Regions from separate parts of the Nonomuraea sp. NPDC050478 genome, predicted to be linked through region 3. Evidence: riboswitches for the same ligand, from Rfam matches in the RefSeq annotation. Region 3 holds a riboswitch; each other region holds the start of a gene.

Region 1 (9,566 bases), on a different contig from region 3:
CCGACTCCGAGGCCATCTACTCGTACGAGGGGACGCGTGAGATCAACAGCCTGATCGTCGGCCGGGCGATCACCGGCCATGGCGCCTTCGTCTGACGGCCCAAGGACCGGGATCAGTTGAGCTGCCAGATGGCCAGGTTCAGCGCGCCGGCGTAGGTCACCCAGACCAGATAGGGCGCCATCAGCAGCGCCGCCGGCCGCTTGACCGGCCACATCAGCACGATGGTCGCCGCGATGGCGATCCACAGCAGGCACAGCTCGGCGAAGGCCACGCCGTACCAGCCCGCGGCGAAGAACAACGGGGTCCACGCGGCGTTGAGCACGAGCTGCACCGCGTACGCGGTCAGCGCCCGTGACCAGCCGCGCGCCGTCCAGGTGAGCCAGCCCGCCACGGCGATCATGATGTACAGCACCGTCCAGACGGGCCCGAACAGCCACTGCGGCGGCGCCCAGGCGGGACGCTCCAGTGCCAGATACTCGGCCCCGGCGCCGGACGCGGCCAGCGACCCGATGACGGCGACCAGGGCCACGGCCACCAGGAAGACCGGCAGCGCGACCCAGCGGCGGGATTCGGTGGTGACGACCATGCGCTTCCCGTGCCCTGTGAACCGGCCGGTAACCCGTTCACGGGCGGAGGTGGAACGGGAGGAGGCAGACGACCACGTCCGACCGCTCCCGCAGGGCGGCGGCCAGCAGGAGGCCACGCTGGTTGTGCAGGAACCGGTAGCGGAAGTGCCGGGGTTCCAGGATGGGGATGAGGACGACGGTCCAGCTCCCCGACTCGTCCACCTGGCGGATGTAGTCCAGCAGGGGGTGGATCACCGTGCGGGCGGGGTTGACGATGACCTCCAGCGGGACTCCGGGATCCCACCGGTCCCAGGCTTCGTGCAGCGCGCGCCGCGACTCCTCGGTGAAGCAGACCGACACGAGCACGATCTCCCCGCCGAGGGCCATGGCGGCGCTCACGCTCCGCTGGGTCGCGGCGTCGATCCCGCCGACGGGGATGATGATCTTCTTGCCGGGACGGTCGGCGGCGGGCGGCCGCGCGGGCCTGGCCGGCACGGCGCCGATCTCCAGCTCGGCCGCCACCTCTCCGTAGTAGCGCTCGATCCGGGCGAACAGGAGGATGAGCAGGGGGATGACGATGGCGACCGCCCAGGCGCCCTCGGTGAACTTCGACACCAGCAGCACGAGGGCCGCCACGCAGGTGAGCAAAGCCCCGGTCCCGTTGAGCAGCATGTCGCGGCGCCAGCGGGGCGGGCGCAGCCGGTGCCAGTGCTTGACCATGCCGCCCTGGCTCATGGTGAAACCGATGAAGACGCCGATGGCGAACATGGGGATGAGCCGCTGGGGGTCGCCGTCCACCGCGATCAGCAGGATGGCGGCCAGCAGGCCCGCCACCGCGACGCCGTACCGGTAGACGGGCCGTTCGGTGCGCAGCGCGAACAGCGAGGGCAGCCGCCTGTCCTTGGCCAGCAGACTCAGCAGCACCGGCAGGCCGCCGAAGCTGGTGTTGGCGGCCAGGCCCAGGCCGAGGGCGACCACGATGTTGGTGCCGTAGAACGCCCAGCCGGTCCCGTACGAGCCGGCCACGAGCTGGGCCAGGATGGTCACGCCCTCGCGGGGCACCACGTGGTCCCTGCGGATGAGCACGGCCAGGCCGATGAGCATGGTGGCGAGCAGCGCGCCGAGCATCAGTTCGGTGTGCTGGGCGCGCTTGACGCGGGGCTTGCGGAACATGGGCACGCCGTTGGCGATGGCCTCGATCCCGGTCAGCGAGGAGCATCCGGAGGAGAAGGCCCGCAGGATGAGCATCACGGTCAGCGCCTCGGTGGCGACGATCTGCTCCGTCGTCCCCACGGTGGCGGCGGGCCCGGACCGCGCCAGGCCGACCGCCACGACGCCGAGGACGGACACCACGAACAGGCTCATGGGCAGCATGAGGAACCGCGCGCTGTCGGACACCCCGAACAGGTTGATGACCGTCAGCAGCAGCACCCCGGCCAGGCAGGTCTCCACCAGGTACGGTCGCAGGACGGGGAACGCCGAGGCCAGGTTGGCGGCCGCGGCGGCGAGGCTGACCGCGATGGTCAGCACGTAGTCCACCACCAGGGCCGCGGCGGCCAGCAGGCCCGCCCGGCGGCCCAGCTCCGCCTTCGCGACCCCGTACGACCCGCCGCCGTCGGGGTGGGCGGCGATGACCTGCCTGTAGGAGAACACGAGGATCAGCAGCAGGACCGCGATGGCGATCGTGATCGGCAGGGTCAGCGCCACGGCGGCGGCCCCGGCCCCGGCCAGGACGAGCGCCGCGGCCTCCGGCCCGTAGGCGACCGAGCTGAGGGCGTCCAGCGACAGCGCCGACAGTCCTTGCAGGCTGGTCAGGTGCCGCTTGTCGCCCTCACCGTGGCGGAGTTGCAGCCGCCGCCCGCTGAGCGGCGACCGCCTGGTCTTGGCCGGGTCCTGCTGGTAGGGCACCGTCGTCATGTCGCACGCGCTTCCACCCCCTGGATCTCCCCCGGAGTCGTCGCCGGGCAGGCCAACGGCCGGTCAAAACGCGGTCCTGACCAGGGGCCACAGACGACGGCGATCCGGTCAGGGAAGACCTGACCGGATCGCCGGAGGAATGACGGGTGCGGAGAAGGTGCTCAGGCGGCCTTGTACTCGGGGTAGCCGTAGCCGGTCACCTGGGACACGGGCCGGATGCGCTCCTCGACCTTGCCGTTGCCGGTGTTGCCCTCGATCGTGGTGATCGTGCCGTCGCCGTTGTCCTTCTTCACCAGGCCGACGTGGTCGACGGCGCTGATGTTCTTGCTGCCGCCCCAGTCGAAGAAGACGACGCTGCCGGGCTTGGCCTCGCTGCCCCAGCGGTTGTTGTCCTTGAACCACTGGGCGTGGGTGACGGTGTAGGCGTCCCAGCCGATCGTGGAGCGGGCGCCGGCCTGCTCGCCGACCCAGGACACGAACATCGCGCACCAGGGGGCGTTGGCGTACAGCGCGGGCGTGCCGCCGCCGTCGCGGGCCAGGGTCTCGGCCGCGCGCGGGGAGGACATGTACCACTGGTGGAACTTGGTGCCGCCGCCGGCGGCGTCCTCGGTGACGCCGATCTGCGACTCGGCGACCTGAAGGACGGTGCTCGCGCTGACGGCGGTGGCCTGGCCGGCGCTGCTGTGCTGCTGGGCGACCGGGTGGGGCTGGGAGGGGGTGGCGGCGGCTGCCGTGGCGGCGGCGGAGGTGCCGGCGAAGGCGGCGCCGAGTGCCAGGGTGGCGCCCAGGGCCAGGCGGGAGGTGGACGGGATGCGATCGAAGATGTGCTTGACCATGCTCGGGGATTGCTCCTTGCTTCCATGCCGCCTACCGGGTTAGCTGTCGGGTTCGGGCGTGGAAGTGCCCTACGGTGCGCCCTTGGTGAAGAGCGACCGATTCACCCCAGAGAAAGGTGGGTCCCCGGTTCCGCCAGAGGGCGGATTCGGCGGCCGCGCCGTGTTCCCGCTTCGTGCGCGGGTGGGCGCGGTCTCGGCAATTCATCGGCAACGCGCGGGGGCTTACCTAAAAGCGCTGCTCAAGCGCGTGCCATCGATGGGTTCGAAGGTAATCGTCGCGCAAGGGAAAGGGCAAGCGCGGAACGGGCCCGGACGACGGAATCCCCTACGGCATAGGGGTTTTCGGGGCGAATATTTTACCTTTGCGGGGGTTTCTACAGGTATCGGAACCACAGATACGGCGCCACCAGGGTCACCGTGACGACCGTGACGATCAACCCGTACTTGGTGAAGTGCCAGAAGCTGATCGGCGTGCCGTTGCGGGCCGCGATGCCCAGCACGACCACGTTGGCCGCCGCGCCCACCGCCGTGGCGTTGCCGCCCAGGTCGGCCCCGAACGCCAGCGCCCACCAGAGCACCTGTGCCGACTCGCCGCCCTGCGCCGCCACGAGTTCCTCCACGATCGGGCTCATCGTGGCCACGTACGGGATGTTGTCCACGACCGCCGACACCACGGCGGAACCGCCCAGCAGCCCCATCGTCGCCACGTCCAACCGGCCCGCCGTGGCCTCCACGGCGGCCCTGGAGACCTGGTCGATGACCCCGGTGTGGACGAGCGCGCCGACCATGACGAACAGCCCGGCGAAGAACACCAGCGTCGGCCACTCCACCTCGGCCAGCGACTTCTCCGTGGTCACCTTGGTGAAGGCCACCAGCACACCGGCGCCCAGCAGCGCCACCACCGACGGCTCGTAGTGCAGCACCGGATGGAGCACGAACGCCGCCAGCACCAGCACCAGCACGACGAGCGACTGCCACAGCAGCCACGGGTCGGCGATCGCCTCCTTCTCGTCCAGCGCCATGACCTCCTGCGCCCGGTCCGGGTCGTACCGGAACGTCCGGCCCCACATGAGCCAGCAGAGCCCCACGAACACCGCGACCAGCACGATCACCATGGGCGCCATGTGGATGAGGAAGTCGTTGAAGCTCAGCCCGCCCCGGCTGGCGATGATGATGTTCGGCGGGTCGCCCACCAGCGTCGACGCGCCGCCGATGTTGGAGGCCAGCGCCTCGGCGATCAGGAAGGGGACCGGCGACACGGCCAGCCGCTCGCACACCAGGAACGTCACCGGCGCGATCAGCAGCACCGTGGTCACGTTGTCGAGCAGCGCCGACGCGCCTGCCGTGATCAGGACCAGCAGGACCATCAGCCGGAAGGGCCGCCCCTGGGCGCGTTTGGCCGCCCAGATCGCCAGATACTCGAAGACGCCGGTCTCTTTCAGCACCCCGACGATGACCATCATGCCGAGCAGCAGGAAGATGACGTTCCAGTCGATCCCGGCATGCTCGGAGAAGAACGCCGACCCGGCGTTGGTCGCGTGGATCAACAGCATGACCCACGCTCCGCCCAGCGCCGCCGCCACCCGGTTCACCTTCTCGGTGGCGATCAGCGCGTAGGCGGACACGAACACTGCGACGCTCGCCCAGGCGAGCGGGCTCATGTGCCTAGCATCCTGTCCAGCAGCGCCTGCAGCGTGACCGCACCCAGCAACCGGCCCTTGTCCACGATGGCCACCAACGGGCTGCGGGTGCGCGCCATCAGCGCGGCCAGCTCCAGCACGGTCGCGTCAGGATCCGTGACGGGCAGCTCCCGCCGCTCCCGGGGCAGCACCTCGCGCACCGTACGACTGCCCAGCGCGCGCAGGAACTCGTCGGCGTGCGCCTCGTCGACCACCCGGGCCAGCGCCGGATCGTCCATGATGTAGCGCGGCACGGCCAGTCGCAGTGCTTCCGTGCCCGGCAAAATGGTGAGCTGGTCGTCGTTCTCGACGATCAGACCGGGCAGATCCTGCTCGGCGAGCAACTGGGCTGCCTGGAGCACAGGCGTCTCAAGGGTCACGACGGGATAGTCGGCAAGCAGGTCTCTGGCGCGCATGGGCACATCCTTGACTCGTTGGATCTAGGACCTGCCGACCAGACTTACCAGCTCATGCTGGCCAAATCCTGCAAGACCATCTCATGAGACGTCTATCACGGCCGGGGTCCGATCTGAAAAACTACTCGGGCCGCACGCGTCGTGGCTCTCCGGGTGTGAGAAATTTCCGCCGGTCAGAGACCCCGAGATCTCACCCGCCTCCGCCCGGCCGGACGGTGACCGACGCGGAGTCCGGCAGCGGGCCGAACGTCAGCGTGAGCCGCCGTCCCGTCCGCGCCCCTGTCAGGGCCGCCGGGCGTCCCGTCACCGCCGCCACCGGGCGGTTCCAGGTGACGGTCAGCTCCGTCAGGTCGCGGCGCGGGTCGGACACGGTGACGGTGGCCGAGCCGTCGCCGCGCTCGGTGACGAGCACCGCGCACGGCCCGGACGCCGACAGCGGGCCCGCGGTGCCCGGCTGCCAGAAGTTGACCGCCGTCACCCCCGCCGACGGCACGTGCACGCCCTGCTGGGAGGTCGTGTTGGCGAGCACCCGCGCCCATCCGGGGTCGGCGGCGCGGGCCCTGGTCGCCGCCACGGTGGCGTTCGGCAGCAGCAGGTAGTCGTAGCGGGCGTCGCCGGGGTCCAGCCCGTGACCGAGCCAGAGCGTGACGTACGGGCGCGTCATCCCGCCGCCCGGCCGGTGCTCGCGCAGGCGGCGCAGCACGCCGCCGTCGCGGACGACGTAGCCGCCGTGCCTCGCCAGATGGGCCCAGCCGTTCGCGTCGTCCACGGTGAGGAGCGCGGCGGTGCGGCGGTTGTCGACCACGGTCTCCACCGGCGCGCCGTCCCTGCCGGTGATGCCCGCGCCCAGGCAGACCACCGCGTCGTCGAGGAAGAACCAGGACTTGAACGCCTCCACCGTGGACTCCAGCCCGCGCAGGTGCTGGCCGGCGGTCGCGTAACGGCCGTCGGTGGCGCCGCCGGCCCAGCGGAACGGTGGGCACGCGCCGCCCCACGCCTCGCCCGCGCCGTCGGGCAGCCGCCGGGTCGAGACGGTGGTGCCCGGCAGCCGGTAGGGGTCGACGGTGGCCCAGAACCCGTCGGCGTAGTGGGCCCCGTGGCCCTCGCCCCACCAATAGAGCATCCCCGAGCCGGTGTGCCAGCCGCGCAGGTTCTCGCCGTTGCCGTGCTCGTAGTGGGCGATCCGGTCGGAGGACATGCTGAGCGCCGCGCACCAGCCGGGCGCGCGGTGCACGGCGCGGGCGCTCATCGGGAACAGCCGGTGCCCGGTGGGCTGCTCGCCGGCCCCGTCCACCAGGGTTCGCCAGCGACGGCGCTCGGCGGGCGTCGCGGTGACGGCCAGCCGCCTCACGGCGCCGGCCAGGCGGCGGAACCTGAGCTCGCCGCCGGACGGGTCCCTGGCGATGCCCCGGCCGCTCACCAGGTCCATGACGTGACCGGCGTGCGTGAACGGGACGAACGACCGCTCCACGCTGTCGTACACGATCCGCCTGTTCGGGTCGGTGACCTCCCACGGGCTCCCGCGCAGCACCGCGAACAGCGTCGCCAGCCCTTCCAGCAGTACGAGCCCGTAACCGCCCTGGTAGGGGACGGTGTCGTGCTGGAGGAACGAGCCGTCCCGGTAGAAGCCGTCGCCTTCCGTCACGTACCGGAAGACCGGCGCGAGCGCCCGCACCGCGAGGTCCGCCCGCTCCGCGTCCGCGCCCAGCACCGCGCGCAGCAGCGTCACCAGGCACAGGTCCACCCGGTTCGCGCCCGTGCTGGTGCCGCCGTAGTCGCTCAGCCGGTCGGGCGGGACGAAGTGGTCGACGGCCTCCAGCAACGCGCCGCCCTGCCGCCCCGACAGGCCGACGAGGACGGCGGCGTCGAGCAGCCGCTTCGGCGCGCCGATCTCCCAGTCCCACCAGTTGCCCACCGGGTCCGCCCCGGCCGCGTACACGTGCTCACAGAAGTGGCCGATGCCGGTCTCGACCCCGGCGCGCAGCCGCGCGTCGCCGCTCACCGCGTACGCCCGCGCCATCGCGAGCAGCCGCCCCGGGGTCGCGCTCAGGGACGGGTACGGCAGATCCGGCCACAGATGACGGCCGGTGGGCGCCATCTCCGCCAGCCGCCGCCTCGCCGGCCCCACCGGGTACGCGGGATCGACGGTCACCTCCCGCCACCGCCGCCGCACCCCCGCGAACGCCCCAGGCGACGCACCCACCCCGCCCCGAGCCGGAACCAGCGCCCCGACCCCCGCCCATAACAGCGCCCGCCTGGAACACCCCACCACGCACGGATTATCACACCCCGCCCCCAACACCCGGACCCCATCCACCCCGCCGCGAAACAACCCACCCACCTCTTCGCAGGACCCCACCGCAGGGCAACCCATCCTCCAGGTGCGCAGCGCAGCCCCGCAGAAAGTGCGCTCCTGGTCAAGCACCCCTTCGAGGCAGCGCACGCATCCTCCGGGAGACCACCCCACCCTCCAAGCGGCACCCCTTACGAGCGGCCACTCCATCCAGGGCAAGACACCGCGTCCGCTGGTCGGGCTCGTGTACGGGACATCCTCCCGGCGCATGCGTGGGGCTTCTCGGGCCGACGATCCGCCGGAGGCGACGGGCAGGGCCGGGGTCAGGCGTTCAGGTAGTGGAGGACGGCGGCGACGCGGCGGTCGACGCGGTCGGCGGGTGACAGGTCGAGCTTGGCGAAGATGCTGCGGATGTGCTTGTGCACGGCGCCTTCCGTGACCACCAGCCGCTCGGCGATGGCCGTGTTGCCCAGGCCCTCGGCCATCAGCGCGAGCACCTCCAGCTCCCTGGCGGTGAGCCGGTCCAGCGGCCCGTCGCGGCGGGTGAAGAGCTGGGCCACCACCTCCGGGTCGATGGCGGTGCCGCCGGCCGCCACCCGCTCCAGCGCGGTCATGAACTCGCCGACCCGGCCCACCCGTTCCTTCAGCAGGTAGCCGATCCCGTTGGCGCCGCCGGCCAGCAGCTCGGTGGCGAACGCCTGCTCCACGTACGCCGACAGCACGAGCACCGCCAGCTCCGGGTGCAGCCGCCTGGCCTCGACCGCCGCCTTGATGCCCTCGTCGGTGTGGGTGGGCGGCATCCGCACGTCCACCACCGCCACGTCCGGATGGTGCTCGGCCACCGCCTTCATGAACGCGTCCGGGTCGGGCACGGCCGCGGCCACCTCGAACCCCTCACCGCCCAGCAGCAGCGCCAGCCCTTCGCGCAACAGGGCGTCATCCTCGGCGATCACGACACGCACGGCAACTCCACCTCGATTCTCGTCGGCCCGCCTGCCGGGCTGTCCAGGGTGAGGACGCCGTCGTGCGCCGCCACCCGGCGGCGGATGCCCGCCAGGCCGGAGCCGTCCCGCTCCGCCGCGCCGCCGTGCCCGTCGTCCTCGATCTCGACGCGCAGCGTGTCGCCGCGCCGGTCCAGCGCCACCCGGGCGTGCGTGGCGCCGCTGTGCTTGGCCACGTTGGTGAGCGCCTCCGCCACCGTGAAGTACGCGGTGGTCTCCACCGACAGCGGCAGCGCGCCCAGTTCGCCCACCGACACCTTGCACGGCACCGGGCAGTCGGAGGCCAGCGCGGCGAGCGAGCCCGCCAGGCCCCTGTCCTGCAGAATCGGCGGCAGGATGCCGCGCACCACGCCGCGCAGCTCGGTCAGCGCCGTCTCGGCGGCTTCCTGGGCGCGGTCCAGCACCGGGCCGGCCGTCGCGGGATCGCGCTCCAGCGCCCGCTTGGCGGCCGCGACCAGCACGACCACGGCCACCAGCCGGTTCTGCGCGCCGTCGTGCAGCGAGCGCTCGATGCGGCGCAGCTCGGCGGCGTGCGCCTGCAGAGCGCCTGCCCGGGTGGCGGTGAGCTGGGCGATCCGGTGCGACAGGTCGACCGACGGGTGCGGCGGCAGCAGCCGCCGCCCGGGCAGCGCCTGCAGCCTGGCCATGCCGGGGCCGATCGTCAGGCTGAGCAGCGCCCAGACCAGGCCGATCAGCGCCGTGCCCGCGATGCCCGTCCATGAGTCGACCGGCAGGTACATGGTGCTGGTCGTCTCGGTCTCGGGAAGCAGCCCGTACCACAGGGGGAACGAGAGGTCCCGCACGGCCATGACCGGGAAGGCGATGCCGAGCAGCCCCAGCACGAGGCCGGACGTCGCG
Region 2 (9,566 bases), on a different contig from region 3:
CGCGCCAGGCCAGCCAGACGGCGACCAGGACCATCCCGGCCCCGGCCGTCCGCGCGCCCATGGCCGGGCCGGCGAGCGAGACGAGGGCGCCGCCGCCGACCAGCGCGGCCGCCGCCACCAGGCCGCCCCACGCCCCGGGCCGCAGGAAGACGACGTGCGCCAGCTCCAGCCGTTCGGCGGCGATGGTCAGCACGTGGAAGGCGGCGAACCAGACCACCAGCTCCGGGATCGGCCGTCCGGCCAGCCACAGCAGGCCGCCGCCGAACCAGGCCAGCGCGCCGGCCAGCTGCATGAGCGTCTCGCGGCTCACCCGCCGGCCCAGCAGCGCGACGTAGACGGCCACCAGCCAGCCCGCGGCGGCGGTCAGCGCCGCCTTGCCGGCCTGTTCGGCGCCGGCGGCCAGGGCGACCGCCCCGAACGCGGACAGCGCGGGGGCCGCGTATCCCCAGAGCCGCCGGAGCGCCACCGCGCGTTCCAGCGAGATGAGCGTGCCCAGGAAGCCCAGCGCCATCAGCGGCCCGTGCTGCTCGGTGAACGCCGCGGGGGCCGGCAGCCAGGCGACCAGCAGGGCCACTCCGCCGAACAGGCCCGCGACCAGCGCCACCGCGGCCCCGCCCAGCAGGGGGAGCCGCCCGGCGGCCAGGCGGGGGCCGGGGTGCGCACGAGTCGTCGGCACGGGCGGTTGCTCCACTTCCGGGAGGGACGTGACCAACGTAGGGCGAGCTCAGGCCGCCGGTCGGGGGCCGAAGGTCATCTCGGGAAGGACCAAAGTCCTTTTCCACCCGATCGGCAGACGGGGTCAAGGAAGCCGCGTACGGAGCGTGACCCGGGGTATGGGGCGCCCCACCGCCCTCGACAAGCGACCACGCCGCAAGATCATCTGCTCCACCACGCCAAGGAGGACATTTCCGTGGAACGCGTCATCGCCGGATTCGACGGCTCGCCGGGCTCCGTCAGGGCGCTCGGGTGGGCGCTCGGCCAGGCTCGCCTGCACCGCGCCGAGCTCCAGCCCTGGACGATCCTGCCGGACCGGACATCGGCGACGGACGAGAAGACCGAGGAAGACCTGCGCCGGGCGGCCGGCGACATCATCCGGGGCTACGCCGAACCGCGCTTCGGCCACGGCGGTGCCTCGGCCGGCCTCATCGCCGCCTGCTCCCCCGGCGACCTGCTCGTCGTCGGTTCGCGGGGCCACAACCGGCTCGCCGGGCTGCTGCTCGGCTCGGTCAGCAAGGCCTGCCTGTACCGGGCGCCGTGCCCGGTGACCGTCGTCCCGGACCTGCCGCGCCTGTCGGACTCGCACAGCCACGTGATCGCCGCGGTCGACGGATCGGAGCACGCCCGGCACGCCCTGCGGGTGGCGGCGGAGGAAGCCGCGCTGCGCGGCGTCGACCTGCACGCCGTGCACGCCGTGCACTGGGACTCCGTCGGGGTCGAACTGGTCAAGCCCGACACCGACCGGCTGATGGAGTGGGGCGAGCGCACGCTGGACCGCGAACTGGCCGAGACGGGGGTCAAGGCCCGGCCCCTCGTCGTCCAGGGCCACCCCACCGACGTGCTGACGAGGCTCGGCGCCGAGGCGGACCTGCTCGTCCTGGGTTCCCACGGCCGCAGCCGGCTGGAAGGCGTCCTGCTCGGGTCCACCAGCGAGTACTGCGCCCAGCACGCGCCCTGCCCGGTCATGATCACCCGTGACGTGACGTGACGGCTGGCCATTCCACGGGCGCGGGCCGTACGATTCCGCGTCATGATCATTCGTTTGTCGGCGGCGGTGGCCGCCGGTGTGGTGCTTCTGTCAGGTGCGGCCCACGCCGACCCGGTCAAGGGCGCCCCTGAACTGACCCACAACGCGCTCTACAAGGCGGCCAAGCTGCCCAAGGTCTCCTGCGGGGCGGCCAAGGGCACGACCGCCGCCTCGACCAGGACGTACATCACCAAGCTCGTCGGCTGTCTCAACAAGGCGTGGAAGCCGGCCATCAAGGACTTCCAGCCGGTCAAGGTGGAGTTCAGGGCCAAGGACGACCTCCAGTCCTGCTCCAGCGGCATGGACCTGCGCGAGTCCTTCTCCGAGGTCTGCGGCACCGTCATCAAGGTGCGGCTGGCCGACGACTGGATCAGGGCGAAGAAGGACGACAAGATCCTCTCCTCGCTCACCCGGACGTGGAGCGGCGTCGTCCTCGGCCAGACCGGCATCGGCCGGGCCTGGTGGGCGCTGCGGAACGACGGCTCGGAGAAGGTGATGAACGAGCAGAACCGCCGGTACGGCCTGCAGTCCGACTGCCTCCAGGGCGTGTCGGTCAAGAGCCTGGGCCGCACCGTCAAGGACTGGCCGGCCTTCCTCAAGTCCGCTCAGCCCAAGGCGTATGCCAGGTTCGCCAAGAACGACGGCAAGCCCGCCAACCGCGCTCACTGGGCCGGGCAGGGCCACAAGGCCGGCAAGCCGGGCGCGTGCAACACGTGGAAGGCGCCGTCCGCCAAGGTCGCGTGACCCCCTCGTCAGGGCAGCGTCGCCAGGAAATTGGCGACCACCGGGTTCGGGTCGTCACGGCGCCAGGCGGCGGCGACGCGGGTGCGGGCCGTGCCGGGCGTGATCGCGCGGAAGGCGACCCCGGCGAGCCGGACGCGCCGGATGCTCGCCGGGGCCAGCGACACGCCCAGCCCGGCCTCCACCAGGGCGCACACGGTCAGCCATTCCACCGCGTGCCGGCCGATCCGCGGGGTGAAGCCCGCGCCGGCGCACAGGTCCGTGATCTGGTCGTACAGGCCCGGCCCCGCCGCGCGGGGCAGGAGCACGAACGGCGAGTCCGCCAGCCGCGCCAGCGGGACGGACCGGAGGGACGCCAGCGGATGAGCGGACGGCAGGACGGCGACGAACGGCTCGGTCAGCACCGTCGCGAAGCCGAGCTCCGCCTCACCGGAGTGCGGCTCGCGCAGCAGGCCGACGTCGATCGTCCCGTCGTGCAGGGCGGCGAGCTGCGGGGCCGTGGTCATCTCGCGGATGTCGGGCCGCACCTCGGGGAACCGTTCCAGGAAGGCGCGCAACAGGCCGGGCAGCACGGTCAGCGCCAGTGAGGCGGCGAACCCGATCCGCAGCCGGCCGGTCCGCCCGCTTCCCGCGTCCCGCGCGGCGGCGAGCCCGGCCGCGACGCCGGCGAGGGCCCGCTGGGCGGCCGGCAGCAGCTCCCGGCCCGCGGCGGTGAGGGAGATCCGGCCCGGCTCGCGGTGGAAGAGCGGGTGGCCGACCCTCTCCTCCAGGCGGCGGATCTGCTGGCTCAGCGGCGGCTGCGCGATGCCGAGGCGGACGGCCGCGTGGCCGAAGTGGAGTTCCTCGGCGAGCACGGCGAACGCGTGCAGGTGGTGCAGCGGAAGCTCGGGACGGTCCATACGCCCAGAGATATCAGTCCATGGGTCCACGCGTCTTCGACGTATCGCCGCCGATCACCTATCGTGCCGCGCATGACAGAGCGACGCGCCATCCTCAGCGGTTCGGTCTTCGAGGAGCAGATCGGCTACGCCCGCGCCGTGGTGGACGGCGACTGGGTGCACGTGTCCGGGACGACCGGCTTCGACTACGCCACCATGACGATCTCCGGCGACGTGGTGGAGCAGGCCGAGCAGTGCCTGCGCAACATCGGGTCGGCGCTCGCCGAGGCGGGGTGCGGCTTCGGCGACGTGGTCAGGGTGCGTTACCTGCTGCCCGACCGCGCCGACTTCGAGCCCTGCTGGCCCGCGCTGCGCCGCTGTTTCGGCGAGGTCCGCCCGGCCGCGACGATGCTGGTCTGCGGGCTCGCCGACCCGCGCATGAAGATCGAGATCGAGGTGTACGCGCGCCGTCCGTCCTGAACGGCGGCGCCTGATCCGGCGCCGGCGGGGAACGGTCCGGGTCATGGAAGTGCTGAGCAGCCGCGTACTGCTGCGCCCCGGTGACCTGGAGCGCAGCCGCCGTTTCTACGCCGATACGCTCGGCCTGGCCGTCTACCGGGAGTTCGGCCCGCCGGACCATCCCGGCGTGGTCTTCTTCCTCGGGCAGGGGTTCCTCGAACTGTCGGGGCACTCCGGCGGACCGGCGGGCGAGCGCATGATGCTGTGGTTGCAGGTCCGCGACGTGGGCCGGGAGGAGGAGCGGCTGCGGCGGGCGGGCGTCACCGTGCTGCGCGAGGCCAGGCGGGAGCCGTGGGGGCTGGTCGAGCTCTGGATCGCCGACCCCGACGGGCACCGGATCGTGCTGGTGGAGGTGCCGCCCGAGCATCCGCTGCGGCGCGATCCGCGCTGAGACGCGGTCTCTCGGGGGCGCCCGTAGCATTGATACGGTTCAAGCGCCGCCGCACTTCATGACCGAGGAACGATGCCGAGCATCAAAGACGTCGCCCGACTCGCCGGGGTTTCCGTCGGCACCGTGAGCAACGTGCTCAACCGGCCCGAGATGGTGGCCAGGGAGACCCGCATGCGAGTGGAGGCGGCGGTGGCCCAGCTCGGCTACGTGCGCAACGGGTCCGCCCGCCAGCTACGGGCCGGGCGCAGCACGACGATCGCCGTGGTCGCGCTCGACCTGACCAACCCGTTCTTCATCGACGTGCTGAACGGCGTCGAGACCGCCGCGCAGGACGTCGACGTCAACGTGATGGTGGTCAACAGCAGCAAGGACGCCGCCCGGGAGGCGCGGCTGCTGCGCATGTTCGAGGAGGAGCGCCCGCTGGGCGTGCTGATCACCCCGGTGAACGCCTCGGGCCAGCGGGAGCGGCTGGGCGGGCTGATCTCCCGGGGCATCCCTGTGGTGACGTTCGACAGCTCGTCGCGCCACTCCTACGGGTGCGCCGTCTCGGTGGACGACGTGCTCGGCGGCCGGCTCGCCGGTCGGCACCTGCTCGACCGGGGTCACCGGCGGATCGCCTTCGCCGGCGGGCCGTTCCCCGTCCGCCAGGTGGAGGACCGCCACCACGGCCTGGCCGGCGTGCTGGGCCCGGACAGCGAGCTGACCGTGATCCCGCTGCCGGACCTCACCGTCGCCACCGGCCGCCAGGCCGGCAAGGAGCTGGCCAGCCTGCCCCGCGAGGAGCGGCCCACCGCCGTGTTCTGCGCGAACGACCTGGTGGCGATGGGCGTGCTGCAGGAGCTCACCCAGCGCGGCCTGCGGGTCCCCGCCGACGTGGCGATTCTCGGGTACGACGACATCGACTTCGCCGCGGCGGCGGCCGTGCCGCTGTCGTCGATCCGCCAGCCGCGCGAGCAGCTGGGCCGCACCGCGGCGCTGATGCTGCTGGAGGAGGCCAACAGCCCCGGCGGCCACGAGCACCGTCACGTGGTCTTCCAGCCTGACCTGGTGGAGCGGGTCTCGACGGCGCACCCGTGAATCCCGGGCCGAGCTGTCACGTCAGAAGGCATGGGGGCCGAAGCGGCCCCAGGCCACGAACGCGGCCAGGACGAGCAGCACCACGTTGACGGCGATCGCCGGATGCTCCCCGCGCCGGCCGTGCGTGACCGCGGCGCCGATCATGACGATGACCAGCCCGGCCGCCGCCAGCGGGGTGAGGATCGGGACGACGCCGAACGTCGCGGGCAGGATCAGCCCGAGCGCGGCCAGCACCTCCAGCCCGCCGATGGCCTTGACCGCGCCGGCGGAGAAGTCCTCCGTCCAGGCCAGGCCGGCGGCCGCGAGCCTCTCCTTGGGTTGCGCCAGCTTCATCAGCCCGGCCACACCGAACACGGCGGCCAGCAGGCCCGCGACGATCCACAGTGCGAGGTTCATGGGGGGTCCCGTTCTCACGCGGCTTGAAATGTTCAACAGGACCCTAGGGGGTGCGGCGGTCCGTCCGTGCGAGCGGCCCTGGCCGGGCCGCTCGTACGGAGACCGCTATCGCTGTGCGGCCGCGGCGCCGGCCCAGCCGAGCAGGGCCTCGGCGGTCTGGAAGCGGCGGCTGGAGCTGGTCTCGCCGAGGAGGACGCCGACGAGCCGGCTGCCGCCCCGATCGGCGGCGAAGGCGAGCGTGTAACCGGCGGCGCGGGTGTAGCCGGTCTTGACGCCGAGCGCGCCGGAGGTGCCGAGCAGGCGGTTGGTGTTGCGCCACGAGTACGAACGGCGCTCGGAGGTCGCGGGGACGGTGTGGTACTGGGTGGAGGTGACCTTCTCCAGGGTCGGGTTCTCCAGCACCTTCTGGGCCAGGCGGACCTGGTCGCGGGCGGTGGAGTGGCCACCGCCGCCGTAGGGCATGCCGTCCGCGTTGACGTACAGCGTGTCGTTCATGCCGAGCTGCCGGGCGGTGGCGTTCATCGCGGCCACGAACTCCTCGACGCCCGGCCCGTACGTGCGCGCGAGCGCGTGCGCGGCGTCGGCGCCGGAGGGCAGCATGAGCGCGTGCAGCATGTCCTCGACGGTCAGCGTGTCGCCGGCGCGCAGGTGGGCGACCGCGGCGCCGCCCCTGGCGGCGTAGCCGACGTCGGCGGTGGTGACCTCGACCTTGTCGGTGGGCTCGGCCCGCTGGAGCACCACGTACGCGGTCATCATCTTGGTGAGGCTGGCGACCGGCCTGCGCAGGTCGGCCTCCTTGCTGAAGTGGACCTGGCCGGTGGTGGCGTCGACCAGGTGGGCGGCCGTGGCCAGGACGGCGGGGGCGGCTTCGGCCTGCGCGGCGTCGACGGGGGTGGCGACCGGCGGGGCGGCGTGGGCGGCGGTGCTGCCGGCGGTCAACGCCGCGGCGGCGACGGCGAGGCTGATCAGCGCTCCGCCGAACCGGTGGGTGACGTTCATCTGAGGGCTTGCTCCTAGCTTCCATGCCGCCTACCGGGTTAGCTGACGGGTTCGGGCGTGGAAGTGCCCTACGGCGCGTGGTGCGCCGATTCACCCCAAGGGGAATGGGTCCCCGGCTCCGCGAACGGATTCGGCGGCCGTGCGCTCCCCGGGGGTGGGGCACGCACGGTCTGGGCAAATGAAGCCTCAACGTAATGCAATCTGACAAACGTCGCAACTCACCACAATTCGGATTTGACCGGCGCTATCGCCGGTCACGCTCCCGGCCGGACGACCATCAGCACGACCACGGCCGCCCAGACCAGGTTGTAGAAGCCGGCGAGCATGGACAGCGCGCGCAGCCGGCTCCCGTCGTCCGGGTCGCGCAGCGCGTCCCGCTGGCGCGGGTAGATCTGGGTGGCCAGCAGGACGGCCGCGACGCCGGTCAGCGCCATCGAGGCGACGATCCAGAGCTCCCCCATCCGGCCCTGCGCGAGGGCCATCACGATGCCGACGGCGGGCACCACCAGACCGAACAGGCTGTAGCCGCGGGTGATGCGGTGCAGGGCGGCGGCCACTGCCGGGCTGCGCTCGCCCTCGCCCGGCGGGCCCGCCACGGGGGCGTAGCGGGGAAACAGGCTCGCGGCCACGGCCGAGCCCCCGACGAACACGATGGCCGCCAGGACGTGCACGGACAGCAGGACGTGATCCCTCACGTTCGATCCTCCAACCTTCAGGGTTACTGAAGCTTAGCGGAAGCTTCAGTAACCCTGAAGGATGACCCTCGCTCCGGGCCGCCGGTGGAGGCGCCCTTGACGGTCGTGGTGTTGGCGTTAACACTTGGCACACACCTCTCCACCAGCAAGTGAGCACGACGAAGCAACCAGTTGTGTTAGCGCTAACACAACTGGTCGACCCCACCCCCGAGGAGTCCTCGTGTTGGCTTCCCTGCCGGGCACGCCGCGCCGGATCCTGACGCTCGCCGTCGTCACGATCGTCCTGTCAGCCCTGTTCACGACCGGCCGCGCCCAGGCGGCGCCCGGCCCGTCCTTCACCAACCCCGTCGTCCCGACGCCCAACAGCGCCGACCCGACGCTGGTCTTCCACAACGGCTTCTACTACTACGTCGCCACGACGTGGAACTCCGACGTGGTCATGCGCCGCTCGGCGACGATCGCCGGGCTGCGCAGCGCGCCCGAGCAGGTCGTCGTACGGACCGGCGGCAACACGATGTGGGCGCCGCACCTGGAGATGGTCGGGAGCCGCTGGTACCTGTACTACTCGGTGGAGCAGGGCAGCCTGCCCCGCCGCACCCATGTCGCCGAGAGCGCCGGGTCCGACCCGATGGGGCCCTACACCGTCCGCGGGGTCGTCAACCTGATGCCCGACAACGGATGGGCGATCGACGCCAGCCTGCTCAAGCTCGACGGCAACCTCTACATGACGTTCTCGGCGTTCGCGTCCGACGGCCTGCAGTCGCTGTTCATCGCGCCGATGTCGAACCCGTGGACGGCGAGCGCGTTCGGCAGGCGGATCTCGGCCCCGACCCTGGACTGGGAGCGTCAGAACGGCGCCGTCAACGAGGGCTCCTTCGCGCTGCAGCGGGGCGGCCGCACCTTCCTGACCTACTCGGCCAGCCACTGCAACGGCCCCAACTACAAGCTCGGCATGCTGGAGTACCGCGGCGGTGACCCGCTGTCGGCGGCGTCCTGGACCAAGTTCGCCAGCCCGATCTTCCAGCGCAACGACGCGAACGGCGTCTACGGCCCCGGTCACCATTCCTTCTTCACCTCGCCCGACGGCACCGAGACCTGGATCGCCTACCACGCCAACTCCTCGTCGAGCCAGGGCTGCGGCACCACCCGCACCACCCGGGTGCAGAAGATCTCCTGGAACGCCGACGGCACGCCCGACCTCGGCGTCCCCGTCTCGACCTCGACCGTGATCCCCGGCCCCTCGGGCGAGCCCACCCCTGCCACGGCGCGGATCCGCAACCGGCACAGCGGCCTCTGCCTGGACGACTACAACTGGGTGACCACGCCGGGCGCGGAGGTCCGCCAGTGGACCTGCAACGGCCTCGCCACGCAGGACTGGCAGATCACCCCGGCCGCCGACGGCTACTCCACGATCACCAACCGGCACAGCGGCCTGTGCCTGGACAACTACAACTTCGGCACCACCCCAGGTTCCGAGGTACGCCAGTGGACCTGCAACGGCCTGGCCGTCCAGCAATGGCGCGTCACGTCCGTGGGAGGCGGCTACTCCACCCTCACCAACCGGCACAGCGGCCTGTGCCTGGACAATTACAACTTCGGCACCGCCCCGGGCTCCGAGGTGCGGCAGTGGACCTGCAACGGCAACAACGCCCAGCAGTGGACCGTCTCCTGACCTGGAGAGGCCCTTAGTCGAGGCGCAGCCCCGCGACGAGGAGCCCGACCATGCGGCGGGCGTCGTAGCGGGGATCGCCGGCGCCGACGCAGAGGTTCCCGATGCCCCGCATGAGTTCGAGGGCGTCCTGGCCGGGGCGGATCTCGCCGGCGGCGGCCGCCGCTTCGAGCAACCGGGCGCACACGGGCACGAGCCGGTCGAGGAAGTAGGCGTGCAGGGCGTCGAAGCCGGCGTTGTCGGACTGGAGGACGGCGGCGAGCCCGTGCTTGGTGACCAGGAAGTCCACGAAGAGGTTGATCCAGCGCTCCAGGGCGGCGTACGGCGTGGCACTGGTCGCCAGCAGGGCCGGACCGGCCTCGGCGCAGGCCTCGACCTGGTGCCGGTAGACGGCGATGATCAGATCCGCCCGCGTCGGGAAGTGGCGGTAGATCGTGGCCGTGCCGACGCCCGCCTT
Region 3 (9,566 bases):
CTTCGAGCGCTGGCTGTGCGCCGAGGCCCTCGCCGTGCTCGTCACCACCGCCTCCGGCCTGCTGCGTGAGCTGTCCGACGGCCAGTACGAGCTCGCGCTGAGCGACCGTACCGAGATCGAGGTCATCGACCACGCCGAGGCCGGGATGCGGCGCAGCGCCCGCACGCTGTCCGGCGGCGAGACCTTCCAGGCGGCCCTCGCGCTGGCGCTGGCGCTGTCCGACGCGGTCGCGCGCGGCCTCGACTCGATCTTCCTCGACGAGGGGTTCGGCACGCTCGACCCGGCCACCCTCGACACGGTCGCCACCACCCTCGAACGGCTCGCCGCCGGGCAGGAGCGCATGGTCGGCGTCGTCACCCACGTCCCCGCGCTGGCCGAACGGGTGCCGGTGCGGTTCGAGGTCCGCCGCGACACCAAGGGCTCGCACGTGCGGAAGGTGGGGCCGTGACGGCGTTCTCCGTCGATCCCTGGGACCCCGGTTACGCGGCGGCGCTGGCCGCCGAGGCGTTCTCCGAGCTGGGCGCCACGAGCGCCGAGCTGGTGCTCGACATCGAGCGGCCGTCCGGCGACTGGAAGCCCGTCACCCCCGGCCCCGACGCCCGAGCCCCCGAGACGCTGCTGGTCGCCGACGGGGTGCGCCGGATCGACGCCCGGGTGTGGGTGGACGACCCCGACACGGCCATGCCGGTGCCGGGGATCGCGGCCTCGTACGCCGCCGGGATCGTCCGGTGCGGTCCCGACGGCGCCGACCTGGCGGACATCGAGGTGCACCGCGCGCTCATCAGCGCCTCCCCGTACACGCCCGAGGTGAAGACCGCGCACGCCACCTACCGCCCCGGCAGGGCGGCCGACTCGACGGCGGAGGAGCTGTCGCTGGCGCTGCAGCGGCAGGTCACCCAGCTGGAGGTGGAGCTGTCGGTCCGTCACCGCGGGATGGCCGACGACCTGCTGCTGGTCGACGGGCCGCTGCGCGGGCGCGGGCATCTGCCGCGCACGATCGGTTACATCAAGACCCACCACATCGCCTATCTGCCGCCCGCCCAGTCGGCGGTGGTGGCCTCGCTGGCGCCGGGCCAGCGCACGCCGGTGTTCCTCATGGGCACGAGCTGGCGGCGGCACGCCTGGTACGTGCGGCTGCCCGTGCACGCGGTCACCCCGTGGGCGGGCATCGTGCGCTGCGAGGCGAGCGCCGAGCTGGACCCCGCGGAGGCGGCGGCGCTGGCCGACGCGGTGACGCTGGCCCTGCCGCCGCTGGCCGGCGTCGACTACAAGGATCCGCGCGCCCCGCAGAACCTGGTGCCGATCGGCGGCCTGGAGAAGCTCCTGCGCCACCACCTGGGCGACTCCCGGCTGCTCTACCGGGCGCTGCGCACGGCCGCACGTAGTTGATCTTGGCGGAAATCGTCACTTTCCTGTCCTTGCCGCCATGACGGGCGGCCCTGGAGCATAAAAGACGTGCGCGTCGTCTTCGTCATCTTTCCCGGGTTCCAGATCCTGGATCTGACCGGGCCGCACGAGGTGTTCCACCAGGCCGGACCGTACGCGATCGAGACCGTCGCGGTGGCGGAGGGGCCGGTCCCCGCGTCGGGCGGGCTGGCCGTGGTGCCCACCGCGACCGTCGCCGGTTGCGACGGCGCCATCGACACGCTCGTCGTCGTGGGCGGGCGCGGCACGCCCGAGGCGTGCGCCGACGCGCGGCTGATCGGCTGGCTGCGGGAGGCGGCCGGGCGGTCCAGGCGGGTGGCGTCGGTGTGCACCGGGGCGTTCCTGCTGGCCGAGGCCGGGCTGCTGGACGGGCGGCGGGCCGTCACCCACTGGTCGTCGTGCGACCGGCTGGCCGCGCGGCACCCGTCCGTCGTCGTCGATCCGGACGCGCTGTTCGTCCAGGACGGCAACGTGTGGACCTCGGCGGGCGTGACCGCCGGGATCGACCTGGCGCTGGCACTCGTCGAGGACGACCTCGGGGCGGACGAGACGCGGCGGATCGCCCGCCACCTGGTGATGTTCGTCCAGCGGCCCGGCGGGCAGGCCCAGTTCTCCGCCCAGCTCGAAGCGCGGCGGCCGGCCCGCGAGCCGCTGCGTGATCTGCTGGCCTGGATCACCGCCTCCCCCGACCAGGACCTCACCGTGCCCGCGCTGGCCCGCCGGGCGGACATGAGCGAGCGCAACTTCACCCGCGTCTTCACCGCCGAGACCGGCCGCACGCCCGCCGCCTTCGTCGAGTCCGTGCGGCTGGAGGCGGCCCGCCGCCTGCTGGAGACCACCGACGACACGCTCGACGCCGTCGCCAGGGCCTGCGGGTTCGGCACGGTCGAGACCCTGCACCGTTGTTTCCGGCGGAGCCTGCGGGTCACCCCGGGGCAGTACCGCCGCCACTTCCGCATGACGAGGAGCCACTGATGCGCATCGGGATCTTGCTGTTCGAGGGCGTCGAGGAGCTGGACGCCGTCGGCCCGTGGGAGGTGCTGGCCTCCTGGGCCGCCGCCCACCCGGACGAGGCCGAGGTGGTCGCCTTCGCCCGCGAGGCCGGTCCGGTCCGCGCCGCCAAGGGTCTGGGGCTGGTCGCCGAGCACGGCATGGCCGACGTCGGGCCGCTGGACGTGCTGCTGCACCCGGGCGGGCGCGGCACCCGGCCGCTGCTCAAGGACGAGGAGCACCTGGCCTGGCTCCGCGACCGGCGCGCCACCGTGCCGCTGCTGACGAGCGTGTGCACGGGGTCGCTGGCGTACGCGGCCGCGGGCCTGCTCGCCGGCCGCCCCGCCACCACCCACTGGTCGGCCATCGGCACCCTCACCGAGCTGGACCCGACGATCGAGGTACGGCCCGGCTACCGGTTCGTGGACGACGGCGACACCATCACCGCCGCTGGAGTGTCGGCGGGCATCGACATGGCGCTGCACCTGGTGGCCCGGCTGGCCGGCACCGAGCGCGCCAAGGAGACCCGCCACTACATCCAGTACGACCCGGCCCCGCCGGTCTAGGGGACGCGGCCGACGACGCCGAGCACGCCGCCCTTGACCAGGCCAGGCCACGGGTACGGGTCGTCGTTGTTGCGCCACTTCTGGGCCGGCACCACACCCGGAGGGAGGATCTCCAGACCCTCGAAGAGGGCGAGCAGGTCCTCCCTGCCGCGCCAGGCGAGGCCGCCCGAGGTGCTGCGCTGGTAGACGCCGCGGACCCCGTCGACCTTCGAGGCCTCGCTCTCTCCGGGCTCGATGTAGCCGTGCGAGACCACCAGATAGCTGCCGGACACCAGAGGCTGCCTGAGGGCCGCCACGATCTTGGCCACCTGGTCGTCGTCGTGGAAGAAGTGGAAGACGGCCGCCACGACCACGGCCACGGGCCGGGAGAAGTCCAGATGCTCTTCGGCGGCGGCCAGGATGGCGTCGGGCTCGGCCAGGTCGCCCTGGACGATGATCGTCTCGGCGTTGTCGGCCAGCAGGGCGCGGGCGTGGGCGAGCACGATCGGGTCGTTGTCCACGTACACGATCTTCGAGTCCGCGGCGACCCGCTGCGCGACCTGGTGGACGTTGTCCTGCGTCGGCAGGCCCGTCCCGATGTCCAGGAACTGCCGGATGCCGGACTGGGCCAGGTGCCGCACGCTCCGGATGAGGAATCCCCTGTTGGCCAGGGCCACCTCGCGGATGTCGGAACCGGTCTGGCGGGCGAGCTCGATGACTTGCTCCGCGGCCTCCCGGTCGGCGGGGAAGTTGTCCTTGCCGCCCAGGTAGTAGTCGTACATGCGGGCCACACTGGGCACGTTGGGGTCAATCTGCCCCGGAAGCTGCGCCATGTCCTCGCCTTCCACGTAGCCTCTGCCGCAAATGTAGTGCTTTTTCGTGACGAACGGATCTTTATCCTCTAGAAAGAGGTGATCCGGCTGGGCGGTATGGGCCAAGGGCTGATGCGGGCGATACTTTGGTCCGATGCGGCGGGCCCGCCGGGGGTGCCAGCGTTGCCCGCATGGGGTTCATCGGAGTCATTCTCATGATCCAGGGGTTCGGCGGGTTCGTGGCCCGCCAGTTCTTCGACCGCGACTTCGGGCTGCTGCATCTCTGGCTCGACGGCGCGACGCTGACGGTGGTGAGCGTCGCGCTGGGCGTGCTCGGCCTGGTGCTCGCCCTGGCCAGTCTCCGAGACAGGTCGTGACGGGAGCGGCCGAGGTGACCGGCTGGCTCGCGTCCAGGGCCGTCCCGCTCGACGGGCTCGACCCGCGCGGGCCGGTCGCCGGCCTGGAGCCGCTGCGACAGGTCCTCGACGGTGTCAGGGTGGTGGGGCTGGGGGAGGCGACCCACGGCACGCGGGAGTTCTTCCTGCTCAAGCACCGGCTGCTGCGGTTCCTCGTGGAGGAGCTGGGGTTCACCGTGCTGGCGATGGAGGCCAGCGTGTCGGCGTCCGAGGCCCTGGACGCCTACGTCCTGGGCGGGGCGGGGGAGCCGGAGCGGCTGCTGGCCGACCTCGGGTTCTGGACGTGGCGGACGCGGGAGATGCTGGCCGTGGTGGAGTGGATGCGCGAGCACAACCGCACCGCCGAGCCGAAGGTGCGCTTCGCCGGGATCGACCCGCAGTTCCCCGCAGCGTCGCTGCGGTGGCTCCGCGCTCACCTGGGTGAGCGGGCCGGCGAGCTGCTCGGGCCGCTGGCGGTGCTGGGGGAGACGCGCCTGGGAGTGGGGGAGCCGCTCGACCCGGCGATCGAGGCGGCCGCCCGCAGGCTGGCCGACGAGGTGGGCGCCGGCGGGCCGGAGGAGGCGCACGCCAGGACCGTGCGGCAGTTCGCGACACTGGTCACGCGGCCGATGCGCGACGCCGACGGGGCGCGCACCGCCGGGGCGGCCCGCGACCAGTTCATGGCCGACAACGTCGACCGGCTGCTGGAGGACCCGGCCGCGAAGGTCGCCGTCTGGGCGCACAACGGTCACGTGGCCGCCGGCCACTACGCGCGCCTCGGTGCTCCGGTCATGGGAGATCATCTGCGTCAGCGTCACGGCGCCGGTTACTACGCGCTCGGCCTGCTGTTCGGACAGGGTGAGTTCCGGGCCAGGCGGCTCCGGTTCGGCAGGCCCGACGTGCGGCGGCCGCCGGTGCGCCACCGGGTGCCCGCCGCCGGCAGGCCCGACGTGGCCGAATCCCTGCTGGCCGCCGCCTGCCCCCGCGATCACGTCGTCGACCTGCGCCTCGGGCCCAGGCCCGAGGCGGTGACCCGGTGGCTGGGCGAGCAGCAGTACGTGCGCGGTTACGGCGCCACGGCCGGGCGCTTCTCGTACAAGCTGACCTTCACCCCGGCCGTGCTCGGCGCCGCCTTCGACGGGCTCGCCTACATCGCGCACGGCACCTGTTCGACCCCGCTGTAAGGGTTGTCACAGCGGGGGCCGGGGGCCGATGGCGCCCAGGCGGTCGGCGTAGCGGCCGAGGCCGAGTGCCATCGACTCGACGGGCCGGTCCGCGCGCCGCACCGGCACGCCCATGGCGGCGCGCAGGCGTCTGGCCAGGCCGCGCAGCAGCGCGCCGCCGCCGGTCAGCACCGCCCCGTGCGCGGCGACGTCGGCGGCGAGCTCGGCGGGGCAGCGCTCCAGGGCCGTCGCCGCCGCGCGGGCGATGGCGTCGGCCGGCGCCCGGGTGACCTCGTACAACTGCTGGACGGGCAGCCACGCGACCCGCTCGCGCCGCGACTCCGGGTCGAGGCCGCGGACGAGCACGTGCCGGTCCAGCGGTTTCCAGGACGGGCCCGCGCGGAGCTTGGCCGCCTCCGCCTCCGCCTCGCCGACCAGCAGCCCGTGCTCACGGGCGACCAGGGCGGCGATCGCCGCGTTCACGGCGTCGCCGCCGGCGTGGACGGTCCCGGCGGCGACGACGGCGCCGCAGGCGAGGATCGCGATCCTGGTCAGGTGAGGGCCGATGTCGACGATCATGCGCCCGGCCGGCTCCGTCACCGGCAGCCCGGCGCCGAGCGCCACCGCGACGGCGTGCTCGACGAGGTACACCCGCCTGGCGTCCGCCTCGTAGGCCAGGTCGCGCACGGCCGAGCTCAGGATGGGCGGGGCGCCGTCGGGCAGCGCCATCACCAGCCGCGGCCGGGCGTACGGGTGTCCGTGCACCTTGCTCAGGAAGTGCTTGACCAGCCGCCCGGCGAGCTCGCCGCCTTCGCGCACCGGCCAGCGGGCGATCCCGTCGTCGTGCCGTACCGCTCGCGTGCCCGCCCCGCCGGCGGCCGAGCACGCCGCGTACGCGTCCGCGCCGAAGAGCGTGCGGCCCGTGGCCGCGCAGGCCGCCGCCATCGACGGCTCGTTGAGCACGACGCCCAGGCCGGGGGCGTAGATCTGGGTGGTGGCCGTGCCGAGATCGATCGCGAGATCCCGGCCGAGGAACGCGAGCGGGCTCACCGCCGCGGCTCCGGGGGGTAGAGCTGCATGTCCGTGGTGTTTCCTGGATCGGGTCAAGGCAACACCAAGTCGCCGGCGCGCGTCCCGCCGATGATCCCGGTTATGCGCTGTCAAGGCCTGCGTGCGAAGCTGGAGGCTGTACGCACATCAGGAGGCCCTCATGGCGGAAACCCCGGAGCCGGAAGTCGACGAGACTCCCGAGGACGAGATGAAGCGCAAGTTCCGTGAGGCACTGGAGCGCAAGCGCGGCCAGCAGGCGGGATCTGGCGGCGGTGGTAGGGGAGCCGACCACTCCAAGATCCACGGAACTCACGGCCCGGCTGCCGGCAAGCGGTCCTTCAGGCGCAAGAGCGGCGGCTGAATCTGGGTGTTCAAGGGGGTACGGCATGCCGTACCCCCTTTTTCTAGGTAGATCTTCGCCCGAATCATGGGCTTACCTTTGCGTTTGTCCGATTTGCTCGCTAGATTGGTCGGCGTTACCAGGCAGTGACCTTGGCTCTTCACCAGGAAGAGGCGGCTGCCTGGCGCCGAATCCCGCTCCCCCGCGGGAACCGGGGACCCACCTTCTGGGGTGAATCCGGCCCATGCGGCCGGTAGGGCATCTCCACGTCCGAACCCGTCAGCTAACCCGGTAGGCGAGATGGAGAGGACGTTTTCCTGTGATGAATCACCGCGCCCGTCCCCCCTACCGCGGGATGTCATCGGCCGCCGATTGAGCGGCACCATTTCCTGATCTTCCTTTCGCGCTCCCACCGTAGCGTCCGTACGGCTTGATGCCCGGCTACGTCGTTCCGCGAGCGCATCTTTGCTGTTGCCTCACAAAGGACTTCTGTTTTTCATGTCTGTTCGTTTCAGCATGCGTTCCATCGCCGCGATCGTCGCCGCCGCCGGCACGCTGGCGCTCGGCTCCGGCGCCGCCGCTCACGCCGACACCGACAAGGGCACGGAGAAGATCCTGCTCAAGGGCGAGACCACGGCCTCCTACTTCTGGGACGACGGCTCCGGCCGCGCGGGTGACACCGGTCTGCCGGCCAGCGGCAAGCCCATGCAGAAAGGCATGGCCGCCAGCCCCAGCTGGCCGCTGCTGACCGAGGGCTACGTCGTCTACAAGGGCAAGAAGGCGCCGTTCTTCGTCGGCGACCGCGGCCCGGGCGTCCCGTCCAGCAAGGGCATCATGCTCGACCTGGACGGCAAGACCTTCGCCGACCTGACCGGCGGGACGTTCAACCCGCGCACGCTCATGGTGGACGGCAACGGCGGCAAGGGCCACATCGAGGTCGAGTACGTCATCACCAAGTGGGGTGACGGCCTGGGCCTGAAGAACCACCCGGTCGCCTTCTCCGAGGGCGCCTACAAGCGCATGGACCGCAACCCGGCCGCCCCGCCGGTCCTGGCCGGGGACAAGGCGGACGACAAGGCGGACGACAAGGACGAGAAGAAGGCCGTCGCCGGCCAGTCCGGCAGCAACAAGGCCGAGCCCGTGAAGACCAGCCCCGTGAAGGCCGACCCGGTGAACCTCGTGAAGGCCCCGGCCGAGCCGCAGCCCGCCGCCGGCGGCGCCGAGGCGGCCGCGGCCACCGAGCGGAGCAACGTGGCGGGAGCCGCCGTGGCCGGCGGCGTGATCCTCGTCGGCGGCGGCCTGGTGCTGGGCCGCGAGCGCATCCGCAAGCTCGTGCGCCGCTGACCTTTGCGTCACCACGATTAGAATGTCATTCTAGGGCCGTGACCTCGACCGCATCGGCTCATGGAATCGACATCGCGTACGAGAGCTTCGGCTCTCCCGACGGGCGCCCGCTCCTCCTGATCATGGGGCTGGGCGCCCAGCTCATTCACTGGGACGACGAGCTGTGCGAGCAGCTCGCCGAGCAGGGGCACCATGTCGTCAGGTTCGACAACCGCGACGCCGGGCTGTCCACCCACCTCCACGAGGCGGGCGCGCCCGCACCGGGCAAGCCGGCGCCCTACCTGCTGGACGACATGGCCGCGGACACCGCCGGGCTGATGGACGCCCTCGGCTGGCCGGCCGCGCACGTGATGGGCGCCTCGATGGGCGGCATGATCGCCCAGTCGCTCGCCATCCGGCACCCCGAGCGGGTGCTCACCCTCATCTCGATCATGTCGACCCCCGGTGGCGCGGTCGCCCCGCCGAGCGAGACCGCCCGATCGGTCCTGTTCGCCAAGCCGGTGACCACCCGGGAGGAGGCCATGACCCAGGCGCTGGCGACCTGGTCGGTCATCGGCTCCCCGGGGTACGAGCTCGACCGCGAGCGTGTCCAGCGGCTGGCCGGGCAGGCGTTCGACCGTGGCCACGACCCGGCGGGGTTCGCCCGGCAGCTCGCCGCCATCATGGCGTCGCCCGACCGGACCGAGGCCCTCACCCGGCTCAACGTCCCGGCACTGGTCGTCCACGGGGCCGACGACCAGCTCATCCCGCTCTCCGGCGGGCAGGCCACGGCGGCGGCCATCCCGGGCGCCGAGCTCAAGGTCTTCCCCGGCATGGGGCACGACCTCCCGCGGGCACTCTGGCCGGAACTCGTCGAGGCCGTCACCAAGCTCACCGCCGGTCACGCGGGCCCGGCCCGCTGATCCCGGGACCGTTGGAAGGGGCGCACCTCGCGAGGCGCCGGGAGGCTGCCGCTCGCGAGATGCGCCCCGGCGGCGGCACGCGCTCGCCGCGCCCGGACGCGTGCCGCCGGGTTCCCGGGGGAGGGGTCAGACCTCCAGCTTCTCCTCGATGCCCTTGAGATGGTGCCTGGCCAGGGCCAGGTTGGCCCGGCCGCGGTCCAGGGCCAGATAGAGGAACAGGCCCTTGCCGCCGCGCCCGGAGATCGGCCGGATGATGTGGTACTGGCCGCCGAGCGTGATGAGGATGTCCTCGATGGCGTCGTTGAGCCCGAGCGAGTCCATCGTCCGGAGCTTCGCCTTGACGACCTCGGTGTTGCCGGCCGCGGCGACCTGGAGGTCCAGGTCCTTGGACCCGCCCAGGGCGCCGAGCGCCATGCCGCTGCCGTGGTCCACGATGGCGGCGCCGATCGAGCCGTCGATCGCCATCATCTCCTTGAGAGAGATGTCCATGCTGGCCATGCTTTCCTCCGATCAGGAATGGTCACTTCTTGCCTGCTGCCACCGCCGCCACCGCGGCGGCGGTCTTGCGCCCCTCCAGCCGGAGCAGCCCGAGGTTGGCGC

The links. A riboswitch is a leader RNA that binds a small molecule or an ion and turns the genes downstream of it on or off. The one in region 3 is predicted to bind cyclic di-AMP.
Region 1: linked by a shared signal. The riboswitch ahead of ACIBF7_RS04360 (CHAP domain-containing protein) and the one ahead of ACIBF7_RS31090 (hypothetical protein) in region 3 are both predicted to bind cyclic di-AMP.
Region 2: linked by a shared signal. The riboswitch ahead of ACIBF7_RS08315 (D-alanyl-D-alanine carboxypeptidase family protein) and the one ahead of ACIBF7_RS31090 (hypothetical protein) in region 3 are both predicted to bind cyclic di-AMP.

Annotation. Positions count from the first base shown of each region.
Region 1 covers NZ_JBITHT010000001.1:922,350-931,915, forward strand. Annotated here, with positions in the region: gene ACIBF7_RS04345 (acyl-CoA dehydrogenase family protein) at 1-95, shown strand, start outside; gene ACIBF7_RS04350 (TspO/MBR family protein) at 113-586, opposite strand; gene ACIBF7_RS04355 (APC family permease) at 624-2,483, opposite strand; gene ACIBF7_RS04360 (CHAP domain-containing protein) at 2,645-3,319, opposite strand; cyclic di-AMP (ydaO/yuaA leader) riboswitch at 3,333-3,481, opposite strand; gene ACIBF7_RS04365 (ArsB/NhaD family transporter) at 3,694-4,980, opposite strand; gene ACIBF7_RS04370 (CBS domain-containing protein) at 4,977-5,414, opposite strand; gene ACIBF7_RS04375 (polysaccharide lyase 8 family protein) at 5,605-7,566, opposite strand; gene ACIBF7_RS04380 (response regulator transcription factor) at 8,031-8,669, opposite strand; gene ACIBF7_RS04385 (sensor histidine kinase) at 8,657-9,566, opposite strand, start outside.
Region 2 covers NZ_JBITHT010000002.1:53,655-63,220, forward strand. Annotated here, with positions in the region: gene ACIBF7_RS08275 (multicopper oxidase domain-containing protein) at 1-676, opposite strand, end outside; gene ACIBF7_RS08280 (universal stress protein) at 911-1,705, shown strand; gene ACIBF7_RS08285 (hypothetical protein) at 1,748-2,488, shown strand; gene ACIBF7_RS08290 (LysR family transcriptional regulator) at 2,497-3,384, opposite strand; gene ACIBF7_RS08295 (RidA family protein) at 3,457-3,843, shown strand; gene ACIBF7_RS08300 (VOC family protein) at 3,887-4,273, shown strand; gene ACIBF7_RS08305 (LacI family DNA-binding transcriptional regulator) at 4,346-5,350, shown strand; gene ACIBF7_RS08310 (DoxX family protein) at 5,372-5,746, opposite strand; gene ACIBF7_RS08315 (D-alanyl-D-alanine carboxypeptidase family protein) at 5,852-6,745, opposite strand; cyclic di-AMP (ydaO/yuaA leader) riboswitch at 6,758-6,891, opposite strand; gene ACIBF7_RS08320 (hypothetical protein) at 7,000-7,440, opposite strand; gene ACIBF7_RS08325 (family 43 glycosylhydrolase) at 7,661-9,112, shown strand; gene ACIBF7_RS08330 (TetR/AcrR family transcriptional regulator) at 9,126-9,566, opposite strand, start outside.
Region 3 covers NZ_JBITHT010000006.1:420,273-429,838, reverse strand. Annotated here, with positions in the region: gene ACIBF7_RS31135 (AAA family ATPase) at 1-448, shown strand, start outside; gene ACIBF7_RS31130 (hypothetical protein) at 445-1,389, shown strand; gene ACIBF7_RS31125 (GlxA family transcriptional regulator) at 1,456-2,400, shown strand; gene ACIBF7_RS31120 (DJ-1/PfpI family protein) at 2,400-2,981, shown strand; gene ACIBF7_RS31115 (SAM-dependent methyltransferase) at 2,978-3,793, opposite strand; gene ACIBF7_RS31110 (hypothetical protein) at 3,964-4,149, shown strand; gene ACIBF7_RS31105 (erythromycin esterase family protein) at 4,164-5,351, shown strand; gene ACIBF7_RS31100 (rod shape-determining protein) at 5,358-6,380, opposite strand; gene ACIBF7_RS31095 (DUF5302 domain-containing protein) at 6,541-6,741, shown strand; cyclic di-AMP (ydaO/yuaA leader) riboswitch at 6,896-7,033, shown strand; gene ACIBF7_RS31090 (hypothetical protein) at 7,219-8,064, shown strand; gene ACIBF7_RS31085 (alpha/beta fold hydrolase) at 8,103-8,966, shown strand; gene ACIBF7_RS31080 (hypothetical protein) at 9,093-9,464, opposite strand; gene ACIBF7_RS31075 (roadblock/LC7 domain-containing protein) at 9,487-9,566, opposite strand, start outside.